Regions from separate parts of the Serratia sp. NA_13 genome, predicted to be linked through region 3. Evidence: predicted binding sites of a transcription regulator. Region 3 holds the regulator's gene; each other region holds the start of a gene.

Region 1 (3,124 bases), on a different contig from region 3:
TCGATCCTTGTGACATCTCAATTCATCTTGTTAGGACTAAAACTATGGTTACTTTCCACACTAATCACGGCGATATCGTTATCAACACCTTTGCTGACAAAGCGCCGGTTACCGTTGAAAACTTCCTGAACTACTGCCGTGAAGGTTTCTACAATAACACCATTTTCCACCGTGTTATCAATGGCTTTATGGTTCAGGGCGGCGGTTTTGAGCCTGGCATGACCCAGAAAGACACCAAAGCGACTATCAAGAATGAAGCCAACAACGGTCTGAAAAACACCATCGGTACCCTGGCAATGGCTCGCACCAACGATCCACACTCTGCGACCGCACAGTTCTTCATCAACGTGGCAGACAACGACTTCCTGAATTTCCGCGGCGAAAACGCGCAGGGCTGGGGCTACTGCGTATTTGCTGAAGTGGTTGAAGGCATGGACGTGGTTAACAAGATCAAAGCGGTGAAAACCGGCCGTAGTGGCATGCACCAGGACGTACCGGTAGAAGACGTGATCGTCACTAGCGTTACCGTCAGCGAGTAATCGCGGCTGCATGAACACGCTGTTCATCGCAGATCTGCATTTAAGCGCACAGGAACCGGCAATCACTGCCGGTTTTCTGCGCTTTTTGCGGCAAGATGCCATTCACGCCGACGCCCTGTACATTCTTGGCGACCTGTTTGAAGCCTGGATCGGCGATGACGATCCCGAGCCGCTGCACGGCGAAATCGCCGCGGCGCTGAAGGCGCTGCAACAGGCTGGCGTACCCTGCTACTTTATCCACGGCAACCGCGATTTTCTGGTCGGTAAACGCTTTGCCCGTGCCAGCGGTATGCAACTGCTACCGGAAGAGAAAGTGCTGGAGCTATATGGGCGAAAAATCCTGATCCTGCATGGCGACACACTGTGTACCGACGATCAGGCCTACCAACAGTTTCGCCGTAAGGTACACAATCCGCTGATCCAAAAACTGTTTTTGGCCATGCCGTTGCGCTGGCGTCTTAAGATCGCAGCCAAAATGCGTACCCGCAGCCAGCAGAGTAACCAGTACAAGTCGGACTCCATTATGGACGTCAACCCACAGGCGGTTGAACAGGCAATGCTACGCCACCAGGTTCATTGGATAATCCACGGCCACACTCATCGTCCGGCGGTACATGAATTGGCACTGAGCAACGGCAAGGCCCACCGTGTAGTGCTGGGAGCCTGGCACGTTGAAGGCTCAATGATAAAAGTCAGTGCCGACGCCGTCGAGCTGATCCAATTCCCGTTCTAAGTTCCTGACTTGTCGCACAGGTAAAAAAATTCACGCTTTTGGCAATGAAAACCGGCGACGCAACCGTTTTCCTCGCCGTGCGCTCATGGTATGCTCTGTGCCCTCATTCGGCCTCCCGCCGCAGGCAACCGGCCGTCGTTTGTACAATACAGGAGCCTTACACCCATGGGAGCCAACGCCGCTTCAGCCACCCACGCTGGGGTTAAAATCGCAATTGTAATGGGATCGAAAAGTGACTGGGCCACTATGCAGTTTGCCGCCGAAGTCCTGACCTCGCTCGATGTCCCGTTCCATGTCGAAGTCGTTTCCGCTCATCGCACGCCAGACAAGCTGTTCAGCTTTGCCGAGCAGGCAACTGACAATGGCTTTGACGTGATCATTGCCGGTGCTGGCGGTGCTGCGCACCTGCCGGGCATGCTGGCAGCAAAAACGCTGGTTCCGGTGCTGGGTGTTCCGGTGCAAAGCGCCGCCCTGAGCGGTGTAGACAGTCTGTATTCGATCGTACAAATGCCGCGCGGTATTCCAGTGGGTACGCTGGCCATCGGCAAAGCCGGCGCAGCCAACGCTGCCCTGCTGGCGGCGCAAATTCTGGCACTGCACGATGCCGCGCTGGCGCAACGCCTGGCCGATTGGCGTCAGGCACAAACTGACGAGGTGTTGAACCACCCGGATCCGCGGGAGGAAGCATGAAGCCGGTTTGCGTACTGGGCAACGGTCAGTTAGGGCGCATGCTGCGCCAGGCCGGTGAACCGCTGGGCATCGCCGTGTATCCGGTGGGCCTCGACGCCGAACCGGAAGCCGTGCCCTACCAGAACAGCGTGATCACCGCCGAAATAGAACGCTGGCCGGAAACCGCGCTGACGCGCGAACTGGCAACCCATAACAGCTTCGTTAACCGTGATATTTTCCCTCGTCTGGCGGACCGCCTGACGCAAAAACAGTTGCTCGACCAGCTTGGCCTGGCCACCGCGCCGTGGCAACTGCTGGCTGACGCCGCCGAATGGCCACGGGTGTTCGCTACCCTGGGTGAACTGGCGATCGTCAAACGTCGCGTTGGCGGTTACGACGGCCGCGGCCAGTGGCGCTTGCGCCCAGGGCAAGAAGCCGAATTGCCAGCCGATGCCTATGGCGAATGTATCGTCGAGCAAGGGATAAACTTCTCCGGTGAGGTGTCGCTGATCGGCGCACGCGGGCATGACGGCCACTCGGTGTTCTACCCGCTGACCCATAACCTGCATGAAGAAGGCATTCTGCGCACCAGCGTGGCGCTGCCGCAGCCTGACCCTGCCCTGCAACGGCAGGCTGAACAGATGCTGGCGGCGATCCTCGACGAGTTGAACTACGTCGGCGTCATGGCGATGGAGTGTTTTATCGTTGGCGACAGCCTGCTGATTAACGAGCTGGCGCCCCGGGTGCACAACAGCGGCCACTGGACGCAAAACGGCGCCTCCATCAACCAGTTCGAACTGCACCTGCGCGCTATTCTCGCCCTGCCGCTGCCAAAACCGGTGGTGAGCACGCCGTCGGTGATGGTCAACCTGATCGGCACCGCCGTGAATCAACAGTGGCTGGCGCTGCCGTTGGTGCATTTGCACTGGTATGAGAAAGAGGTGCGCGAAGGCCGCAAGGTCGGTCATCTCAACCTGAACGATCCGAGCGCCGCCGCGCTGCAACAGGCGTTGCAGGCACTGGCACCTCTGCTACCGGCCGAATACCAAAGCGGCTTGGCCTGGGCACGGCAAAAGCTGGCTTAAAGGTTTACTCCACGCAAAAATAAAGGGTTCAGTTCACCGATAACTGAACCCTTTTTCTATGGTGCTATACCTATTGCTGTTATATTAAGATAAATATG
Region 2 (3,124 bases), on a different contig from region 3:
GCGCAGGGCACTGAGGTTCATCAGGCCACGGCTCTGGTAGTCGCGGCCTACCACATCATTGGCACCCGGTTGGTTGTACCACACGTGACGGCTCAGATTCGGCATGCGGCCGGCAATATCCGCAACTTCATCGGCAAAGGCGTGAACGCCGCCGTTTTCCGCTGCATGCAGCCAGTGTATATCCGCCGGATGCTGGTTATCGTGCAGAGTGTGGAGCATGCCGAGCATTGGGGTTTGGCCGACGCCGGCGGAAATCAGTGCCACAGGCGTTTCCGGCTGCACATCGAGGAAGAAATCTCCGTGCGGCGGGGCGATGTAAATCACGTCACCTTCTTTGGCCTGCTGGTGCAGGAAGTTAGATACTTTGCCCTGATCTTCACGTTTGACTGCGATACGGTAGTATTCGCCGTTAGGTGAAGTGGTCAGCGAGTATTGGCGTACTTCCTGATTTTCCATGCTGTCATGTTTGATATAGACCGCCAGGTATTGGCCTGGTTTGAAGTCGATCACTTTGCCGCCGTCTACAGGCGCCAAGACAAAGCTACAAATCACGTCGCTTTGTGGCTGTTTTTTGACGATGCGGAAAGCTCGCAGGTCGCGCCAACCGCCCTCGGCGGTTTCGCTAGCCTGGTAAATCTGGCCTTCGCGCTGGATAAATACGTCCGCCAACACCCCGTAGGCTTTGCCCCATGCGTCCAGCACTTCCTGGCCTGGGCTGAACATCTCATCCAGCGTGGCAATCAGATGGCTGCCGACAATTTGATACTGGTCCGGGCGAATATTCAGGCTGGTATGTTTTTGGGCGATACGTTCCACCGCCGGCAACAGCGCCGCCAGATTCTCGATATTCACGGCGTAGGCGCAGATGGCATCGAACAGGGCCTGACGCTGATCGCCATTGCGCTGGTTGTTCATATTGAACACATCTTTTAACTCGGGATTATGCTCGAACATACGGTCGTAGAAGTGGGCGGTCAGCTTTGGCCCGGTAGCGGCCAGCAGGGGAATGGTAGATTTTACGGTGGCGATGGTTTGGCTATCCAGCATGGTGGCGCTCCTTGGTCGGACATTATTGGAATACTTTAATAATGTATTTAGAATACATCTTTTGTTTGAAAGCATCCTAACGGTTTCTGCCGTGGCTGTAAATACCCCTGTTTTTCTTGCGGAGTCGCCAGCCGACGATCTCGCTCACAGAACATGAAAAAACCGCATTATCAGCATGAGTAAAAGTCCGTTGCCGAATGAGGTGCTTTATCGGATCAAAGCCTTGCTGCGCCTAATGCCAATCGTTTGCGTAAAAACCTCTGTCAAGGCCTATCCTCGGTGGGGCGAAACAGTTTACACTGTGGCGCAGAACCCGAACGGGTAGTTATTTGGTGATTTTTTAGTTAGCTGATTTAGTCAGGAGAAGCCGGATGTTAAAGCGTGAAATGAACATTGCTGATTACGATGCCGAACTGTGGCGTGCAATGGAGCAAGAAGTTGTGCGTCAGGAAGAGCACATTGAGCTGATTGCGTCTGAGAACTACACCAGCCCGCGCGTAATGCAGGCTCAGGGCTCCCAGTTGACCAACAAATACGCTGAAGGTTATCCGGGCAAGCGTTATTACGGCGGCTGCGAATATGTGGATATCGTTGAGCAACTGGCCATCGACCGCGCAAAAGAGCTGTTCGGCGCAGATTACGCCAACGTCCAGCCGCACTCCGGTTCCCAGGCGAACTTCGCTGTCTATACCGCGCTGCTGCAGCCGGGCGACACCATTCTGGGCATGAATCTGGCGCACGGCGGCCACCTGACCCACGGTTCACCGGTCAACCTGTCCGGCAAGCTGTATAACGTGGTGCCTTACGGCATCGACGAAAAAGGTCAAATCGATTACGAAGATCTGGCTAAACAGGCTCAGACTCATAAACCAAAAATGATCATCGGTGGCTTCTCTGCCTTCTCCGGTATCGTTGATTGGGCAAAAATGCGCGAAATTGCAGACAGCATCGGCGCTTACCTGTTCGTTGACATGGCGCACGTAGCGGGCCTGATCGCCGCCGGCGTTTATCCGAACCCGGTCCCTCACGCACACATCGTGACCACCACTACTCACAAAACCCTGGCAGGTCCGCGCGGTGGCCTGATCCTGGCGAAAGGCGGTGATGAAGATCTGTATAAAAAGCTGAACTCCGCCGTGTTCCCAGGTGGCCAGGGCGGCCCACTGATGCACGTGATCGCCGGTAAAGCGGTGGCGCTGAAAGAAGCCATGGAGCCTGAGTTCAAAATTTACCAGCAGCAAGTGGCCAAAAACGCCAAGGCTATGGTGGAAGTGGTGCTGGAGCGCGGCTACAAAGTGGTTTCCGGCGGCACCCATAACCATCTGTTCCTGCTGGATCTGGTTGATAAGAACCTGACCGGTAAAGAAGCTGACGCTGCCCTGGGCCGCGCCAACATCACCGTGAACAAAAACAGCGTGCCAAACGATCCCAAGAGCCCGTTCGTCACCTCCGGTGTGCGTATCGGTACTCCGGCAGTGACCCGTCGTGGTTTCACAGAAGCTGATGTGCGTGAACTGGCTGGCTGGATCTGCGACGTGCTGGACAACATCAACGATGAAGCCACCATCGAACGCACCAAGAAGAAAGTACTGGATATCTGCGCCCGCCTGCCGGTTTACGCATAATTTCCATTGCTGTAATAAACGCTGAGGCGTCAGGCCGGTCACTTGGGTGACCGGCTTTTTTTATGGCTCTGTCGCATTAAGGCGACGTCAGGTAACAGACTGTTTTTTGCGATGTTACCTGACAATGTCCCTGATCCGAAACAACCGCTGCGCCCTGATGACAAGGCTAAACTGTGAACTGCCTTACAGTCTATTCCCTCGGTGGTGAATGCACGTTGCTAGCCAGTGTGAGCTCTGTCAAAGTATCGCCCTCGCACCGGAGGGATCATGGTTCTGCAATCTACGCGTTGGCTAGCTCTCAGTTATTTCACCTATTTCTTTTCTTACGGTATCTTCTTACCCTTTTGGGGCGTTTGGTTAAAAGGTGAGGGCATACCACCTGAAACCATCGGTATTCTGCTTGGTGCCGGTCTGGTTGCGCGCTTTCTCGGTAGTTTGTTGATTGCTCCCCG
Region 3 (3,124 bases):
GTCAATCTATCGCCCATTGTTACGTCGGTGGACTGGCACTGTACAAGGAGAAAGCAATGTCGTTTGAACTTCCTGCATTACCTTATGAAAAAAACGCCCTCGAACCGCACATTTCCGCAGAAACCCTGGAATACCATTATGGCAAGCATCACAACGCCTACGTGGTGAACCTGAACAATCTGCTGAAAGGCAGTAAGTTTGAAGGGTTGTCCCTGGAAGAAATCGTTAAGGCCTCTGACGGCGGCATCTTCAACAATGCAGCCCAGATATGGAACCACACTTTCTATTGGCACTGTCTGTCGCCACAGGGCGGCGGTGAGCCTGAAGGTAAACTGGCTGAGGCAATAAATCAGGCATTTGGTTCTTTCGCCGCCTTTAAGCAGCAATTCAGCGACGCCGCAGTGAAAAACTTTGGCGCAGGCTGGACCTGGCTGGTGAAAACGCCAGAGAGTTCGCTGGCTATTGTTAACACCTCGAACGCGGCGACACCGCTGACCGGTGATGATAAACCACTGCTGACCGTCGACGTTTGGGAACACGCTTACTACATCGATTACCGCAACGCGCGACCTGCCTACCTGGAAAATTTCTGGTCACTGGTTAACTGGGCATTTGTGGAAAAGAACCTGGCGTAACGCGGGGAAAAACAATCAGGCGCAGCGAGCTGCGCCTGTTTTACTTGAGGGGATCAGTTCAAAGCAGCGGTGAAGCTGAAAGCAATAATCACGGCCAGCGCACAAACGGTGGTGAACAGTGACATTTTCAGATCGGTATCCATTACAACTCCTTTTCAGATTGGGTTGCCCAAGGGTAAAAGGCACACAATTAATGCGTCAAACCATTTTCACACAGTTAAACAATAAAATCTTGTTATCATTTCCCGGTTTATTATACCGATTACCTCTTCCACTTTGGCTCAATATGGGACAAAATTCGCAGTTCACAACTGTGTACCGGCAAAATGCCCCTCCTGACCAAGCGCTGACGACTTCAACACACTAAAAACTCAGTTTTCGCTTCTTTGGAGAAGGATCTACGCAGGCAAACGATTAACATCATACTTACATACTGCAACATGTGAGTTCAGGAGTCATTCTTTACATGGCAACGATTAAAGATGTGGCCAAACGCGCTGGCGTTTCCACCACCACCGTTTCGCACGTCATCAATAAGACTCGTTTCGTCGCCGAAGAGACTAAAGCGGCCGTTGGCGCTGCGATTAAAGAGCTGCATTACTCACCCAGCGCCGTAGCGCGCAGCCTGAAGGTCAATCACACCAAATCGATTGGCCTGCTGGCCACCTCCAGCGAAGCCCCCTACTTTGCCGAAGTAATCGAGGCGGTAGAAAACAGCTGCTACAGCAAAGGCTATACGCTGATTTTGTGCAACTCGCACAACAATCTGGACAAACAGCGGGCCTATCTGGCGATGCTGGCACAAAAACGTGTCGATGGCCTGCTGGTAATGTGTTCGGAATATCCAGACCAACTGCTGGGTATGCTGGAAGACTATCGCAATATTCCAATGGTCGTCATGGACTGGGGCGCAGCCCGCGGTGATTTTACCGATAGCATTATTGATAACGCCTTCGAAGGCGGCTATCTGGCCGGGCGTTATCTGATTGAACGCGGTCACCGCGATATCGGTGCCATTCCAGGCCAACTGTCGCGCAATACCGGTGGCGGCCGCCATCAGGGTTTTTTAAAAGCCATGGAAGAAGCCAATATCGAAGTACGCGACGAGTGGATTGTTCAGGGCGACTTTGAGCCGGAATCCGGTTACAAGGCCATGCACCAGATCTTGTCGCAGAAGCATCGGCCGACCGCGGTATTCTGCGGCGGCGACATCATGGCGATGGGCGCGATCTGCGCCGCCGACGAACTTGGGCTGCGGGTGCCACAAGACATTTCGGTAATTGGCTACGATAACGTGCGTAACGCCCGCTATTTCACCCCGGCGCTGACCACCATTCATCAACCCAAAGAGCGTTTGGGTGAGATGGCGTTCACCATGTTGCTGGACCGTATAATCAGCAAGCGCGAAGAGTCGCAGGTGATTGAAGTGCATCCAAAGCTGATTGAGCGCCGTTCGGTCGCTGACGGCCCATTCATCGATTACCGCCGCTAATTGCTATCGCCGGAAGCCGCTGTGGCTTCCGGCACCACTTCGCTTAGCCATTCCTGATTCAGCGTTTCACTGTCCCCCAGGTAATCCAACAGCCAGGCCATCGCCGGTGATGGCCTATTCTGCTGCCAGGTCAGGCAACAGGGGCTGGCCGGAAACGGCTGCTGCAGCTGCAACGCTACCAGTTCCCCACGCTGCACCAATGGCAAGGCCTGATGCGCCGGCATCATGCCAACGCATAGGCCGGCACACAGACAGTCCAGCGCCGAGGCCCAGTCCGGCACCACCAGCCGCCGTTGGTTATCCAGTGTCCAGGTGACCCGCTTGGGCAGATTACGCGAGGTATCTTCCAGACACAGGGACGGGAAAGGCCGCAGTTGATCATCATTCAACAGGCCGTCCAACGCCGCCAGCGGATGTTGCGGACTGACCACACACAGCCAGCGCATGTCGCCCATATCGCGAAAGGCAAAGCCGCCGCCGACCGGCACCGCACGCGTCGCCCCAATCGCCATATCAGCACGTCCGTCCACCAGCGCATCCCAGACGCCGTTAAACACTTCCAGTTGAACCAAAAGTTCTACGTCGGGAAAATGGCGATAAAAATCCAGCACCAGTTGGCGACAACGCTGGGGTTTAACAATGATGTCTACCGCAATTTTTAGTTGACCACGCCAACCGTTAGCCACCTGCTGGCACTGGCGGCGAGTGTCGAGCATTTTTTTGATGACACTGCGCGCTTCCTGCACAAATACCACGCCGGCCGGGGTCAGTTCCACGTCACGATGCCGCCGTTCAAACAGCGGAACTGCCAGCCATTGTTCCAATTGCCGCACGGTATAACTGACCGCCGAGGGCACTCGGTGCAGTTCCTGCGCCGCTGCGCTGAAACTACCTGTGCGGGCGACCGCATCTACCACATCGAGAGAATATTCAGACCACACAATCTTGCCTTCAATTTTTTTAACAGCACTTCGCAAATATTACCGTTTCACAAGCA
Region 4 (3,124 bases), on a different contig from region 3:
CGTGGCCCCGGGGAGCTGCTTGGCACACGCCAAACCGGCAGCGCCGAGTTCAAAGTAGCCGATTTGCTACGCGATCAGGCGATGATCCCGGAAGTACAACGCGTCGCTCGTCATATCCATCAGCAGTATCCGCAACATGCCCACGCGTTGATTGAACGCTGGTTACCGGAAAAAGCGCGTTACTCTAACGCCTGATTCCCTGCCAAAACTAAGGGCGCCAATCGGCGCCCTTCTGATTTATTGCAATCCGCTAATCAACCTATCGCCGGGAACACCGGCAACAGCAGATACAGCTTAATCACAATCGCGTTGGCAATATCAATAAAGAACGCCCCCACCATCGGCACCACCAGAAACGCCAGGTGCGATGGGCCGAAGCGATCGGTAATTGCCTGCATATTGGCGATCGCCGTTGGCGTCGCGCCCATGCCGAAGCCACAGTGACCAGCTGCCAGAACCGCCGCATCGTAATTTTTGCCCATCACCCGGTAGGTGACGAAAATCGCGTACAGCGCCATCACCAGCGTTTGCACCGCCAGAATCGCCAGCATCGGCAAGGCCAGCGAAGCCAGTTCCCACAACCGCAGGCTCATCAGCGCCATCGCCAGGAACAGCGACAGGCTGACATTTCCCAACACCGATACTGCGCGTTCAAACACGGTATAAAAGCCGGTGAAGGCCAGGGTGTTGCTGAGGATCACACCAACAAACAGCACGCAGACGAAGTTTGGCAGTTCAAACACCGTGCCACTCAGTAAACCGGTAATCAACTGACCCAAGCTCAGACAGATGGCGATCATGGCAATGGTTTCAATCATGACCAGCGAGGTGATCAAACGACCGCTCTCCGGCTTTTCAAAACCGCTTGGCTGGACGCTGTCATCCGGCGTGCCTTCCGGCGTGGACGAATGTTTCACCAGATAACGCGCAACCGGGCCGCCGATCAGGCCACCCAGTACCAGCCCGAAGGTAGCACAAGCCATCGCCACTTCCGTGGCGTTTTCAAACCCGTAGCGTTCGATAAACAGCTTGCTCCAGGCCGCGCCGGTGCCATGGCCACCGGACAAGGTAATGGAGCCGGCAATCAGACCCATCAGCGGATCCAGACCCAGCATTTTTGCCATGCCGATGCCGATGGCGTTCTGCACCAGCAACAGGCCCAGCACCACAAACAGGAACACCATTAATGCCTTGCCGCCCGCACGCAATCGCGCTAGGTTGGCATTCAGACCGATGGTGGCAAAGAAGGCCAGCATCAACGGGTCTTTCAGCGACATATCGAAGCTGATTTCCCAGTTAACCAGCTTTTTCAGGGCTAACAACAGGAGCGCCACCAGCAAACCACCGGCGACAGGGGCGGGGATAGTATATTTTCTCAACAAGGGAATGCTGGTGACACATTTGCCCCCGAGGAGCAAAACCAATGTTGCCGCGACTAACGTGCCATAAGTATCAAGATGGAACATCCAGGTACTCCATGTAAGGGGAAAGATCCAATTAAAAAATAATAAGTTATAGAAAACCGCTTAGTTTTTAAAACTCGATGAGTACAGGATTAGAAGTAAAAAACGCTGATAACACAAGAAAAAATGAATGAAAATGCGACATAACCGGCGATTATACTAACATAACTTTAACGCGCAACCGTTTGCTTTTGTGAGGCAAATCATTAAAATGCCTGCTTTGCCGTTTCTGGGAATGCCACACCATGACCATGCCATCTGCCGAGCTCGATGCCGCGCAAAAAACCTCTGCCACACCCCGTAACAGTGAGCTGATTTATCGCCTGGAAGACCGACCACCTCTGCCGCAAACGCTGTTTGCCGCCGGTCAGCACCTGTTGGCAATGTTTGTTGCGGTGATCACCCCAGCGCTGTTGATTTGTCAGGCGTTAGGTTTACCGGCACAAGATACTCAGCACATTATCAGCATGTCGCTGTTTGCCTCCGGTCTGGCCTCTATACTACAAATTAAAACCTGGGGACCGGTCGGTTCTGGCCTGCTGTCCATTCAGGGAACCAGCTTTAACTTTGTCTCGCCGTTGATTATGGGTGGTCTGGCGCTGAAAAACGGCGGGGCCGATGTTCCCACCATGATGGCAGCGCTGTTTGGCACGCTAATGGTCGCCTCCTGCACCGAAATCCTGTTATCACGAGTGCTGCATCTGGCACGGCGCATTATTACCCCGCTGGTCTCCGGCATTGTGGTGATGATTATCGGTTTATCACTGATCCAGGTCGGACTGACCTCCATCGGCGGCGGCTATGCCGCGATGAACGGGGGCAGCTTCGGCGCCCCCAAAAACCTGCTGCTGGCCGGCGCGGTATTATTGGTCATCATTCTGCTTAACCGTCAGCGCAACCCCTACCTGCGCGTTGCCTCGCTGGTGATCGCCATGGCGGTCGGCTATTTACTGGCCTGGGCCATGGGTATGTTGCCGGAAAGCCAGCCGGTTACCGAAACGGCAGCTATCATTATCCCGACACCGCTGTATTACGGTCTGGGCTTTGACTGGAACCTGTTACTGCCGCTGATGCTGATCTTTATGGTCACCTCACTGGAAACCATCGGCGATATCACCGCCACCTCGGACGTGTCAGAGCAGCCGGTCAGCGGCCCGCTGTATATGAAGCGCCTGAAGGGCGGTGTGCTGGCCAATGGCCTGAACTCGATGCTCTCGGCAGTATTTAACACCTTCCCCAACTCCTGTTTTGGTCAGAACAATGGCGTGATCCAACTGACCGGCGTCGCCAGCCGCTATGTCGGTTTCGTGGTGGCTCTGATGCTGATCGCGCTGGGGCTGTTCCCGGCAGTCGCCGGTTTCGTGCAACATATTCCCGAGCCGGTCCTGGGCGGAGCCACTCTGGTGATGTTTGGCACCATCGCCGCATCTGGCGTACGTATCGTGTCTCGTGAACGACTGAATCGCCGTGCAATCATGATCATGGCGCTGTCACTGGCGGTGGGTATGGGCGTTTCCCAGCAGCCGCTGATCCTGCAGTTCGCGCCGGACTGGCTGAAAACCCTGCTCTCCTCAGGTATTGCTGCCGGTGGTATCACCGCTATCGTGCTGAACCTGGTGTTCCCGCACGAACACGAAAAGCCATAATCGGCCGCACCGATG

What was found. Region 3 encodes PurR, which represses purine synthesis genes. Its sites were predicted from a motif close to CANGCAAACGTTTGCNTG; they were not measured.
Region 1: purE (5-(carboxyamino)imidazole ribonucleotide mutase) is a predicted target of PurR. The motif match lies at 1,329-1,346, and genes of this name have one in related genera.
Region 2: glyA (serine hydroxymethyltransferase) is a predicted target of PurR. The motif match lies at 1,283-1,300, and genes of this name have one in related genera.
Region 4: ACUTSU_RS18065 (nucleobase:cation symporter-2 family protein) is a predicted target of PurR. The motif match lies at 1,638-1,655, and genes of this name have one in related genera.

The regions. Positions count from the first base shown of each region.
Region 1 covers NZ_JBQZFV010000002.1:263,942-267,065, reverse strand. Annotated here, with positions in the region: gene ppiB (peptidylprolyl isomerase B) at 45-539, shown strand; gene ACUTSU_RS04780 (UDP-2,3-diacylglucosamine diphosphatase) at 550-1,272, shown strand; gene purE (5-(carboxyamino)imidazole ribonucleotide mutase) at 1,438-1,962, shown strand; gene purK (5-(carboxyamino)imidazole ribonucleotide synthase) at 1,959-3,026, shown strand.
Region 2 covers NZ_JBQZFV010000008.1:43,081-46,204, forward strand. Annotated here, with positions in the region: gene hmpA (NO-inducible flavohemoprotein) at 1-1,047, opposite strand, end outside; gene glyA (serine hydroxymethyltransferase) at 1,419-2,672, shown strand; gene ACUTSU_RS12965 (3-phenylpropionate MFS transporter) at 2,940-3,124, shown strand, end outside.
Region 3 covers NZ_JBQZFV010000001.1:225,503-228,626, reverse strand. Annotated here, with positions in the region: gene sodB (superoxide dismutase [Fe]) at 57-635, shown strand; gene cydH (cytochrome bd-I oxidase subunit CydH) at 689-778, opposite strand; gene purR (HTH-type transcriptional repressor PurR) at 1,102-2,127, shown strand; gene punR (DNA-binding transcriptional activator PunR) at 2,124-3,068, opposite strand.
Region 4 covers NZ_JBQZFV010000014.1:95,492-98,615, forward strand. Annotated here, with positions in the region: gene recG (ATP-dependent DNA helicase RecG) at 1-195, shown strand, start outside; gene gltS (sodium/glutamate symporter) at 255-1,466, opposite strand; gene ACUTSU_RS18065 (nucleobase:cation symporter-2 family protein) at 1,709-3,109, shown strand.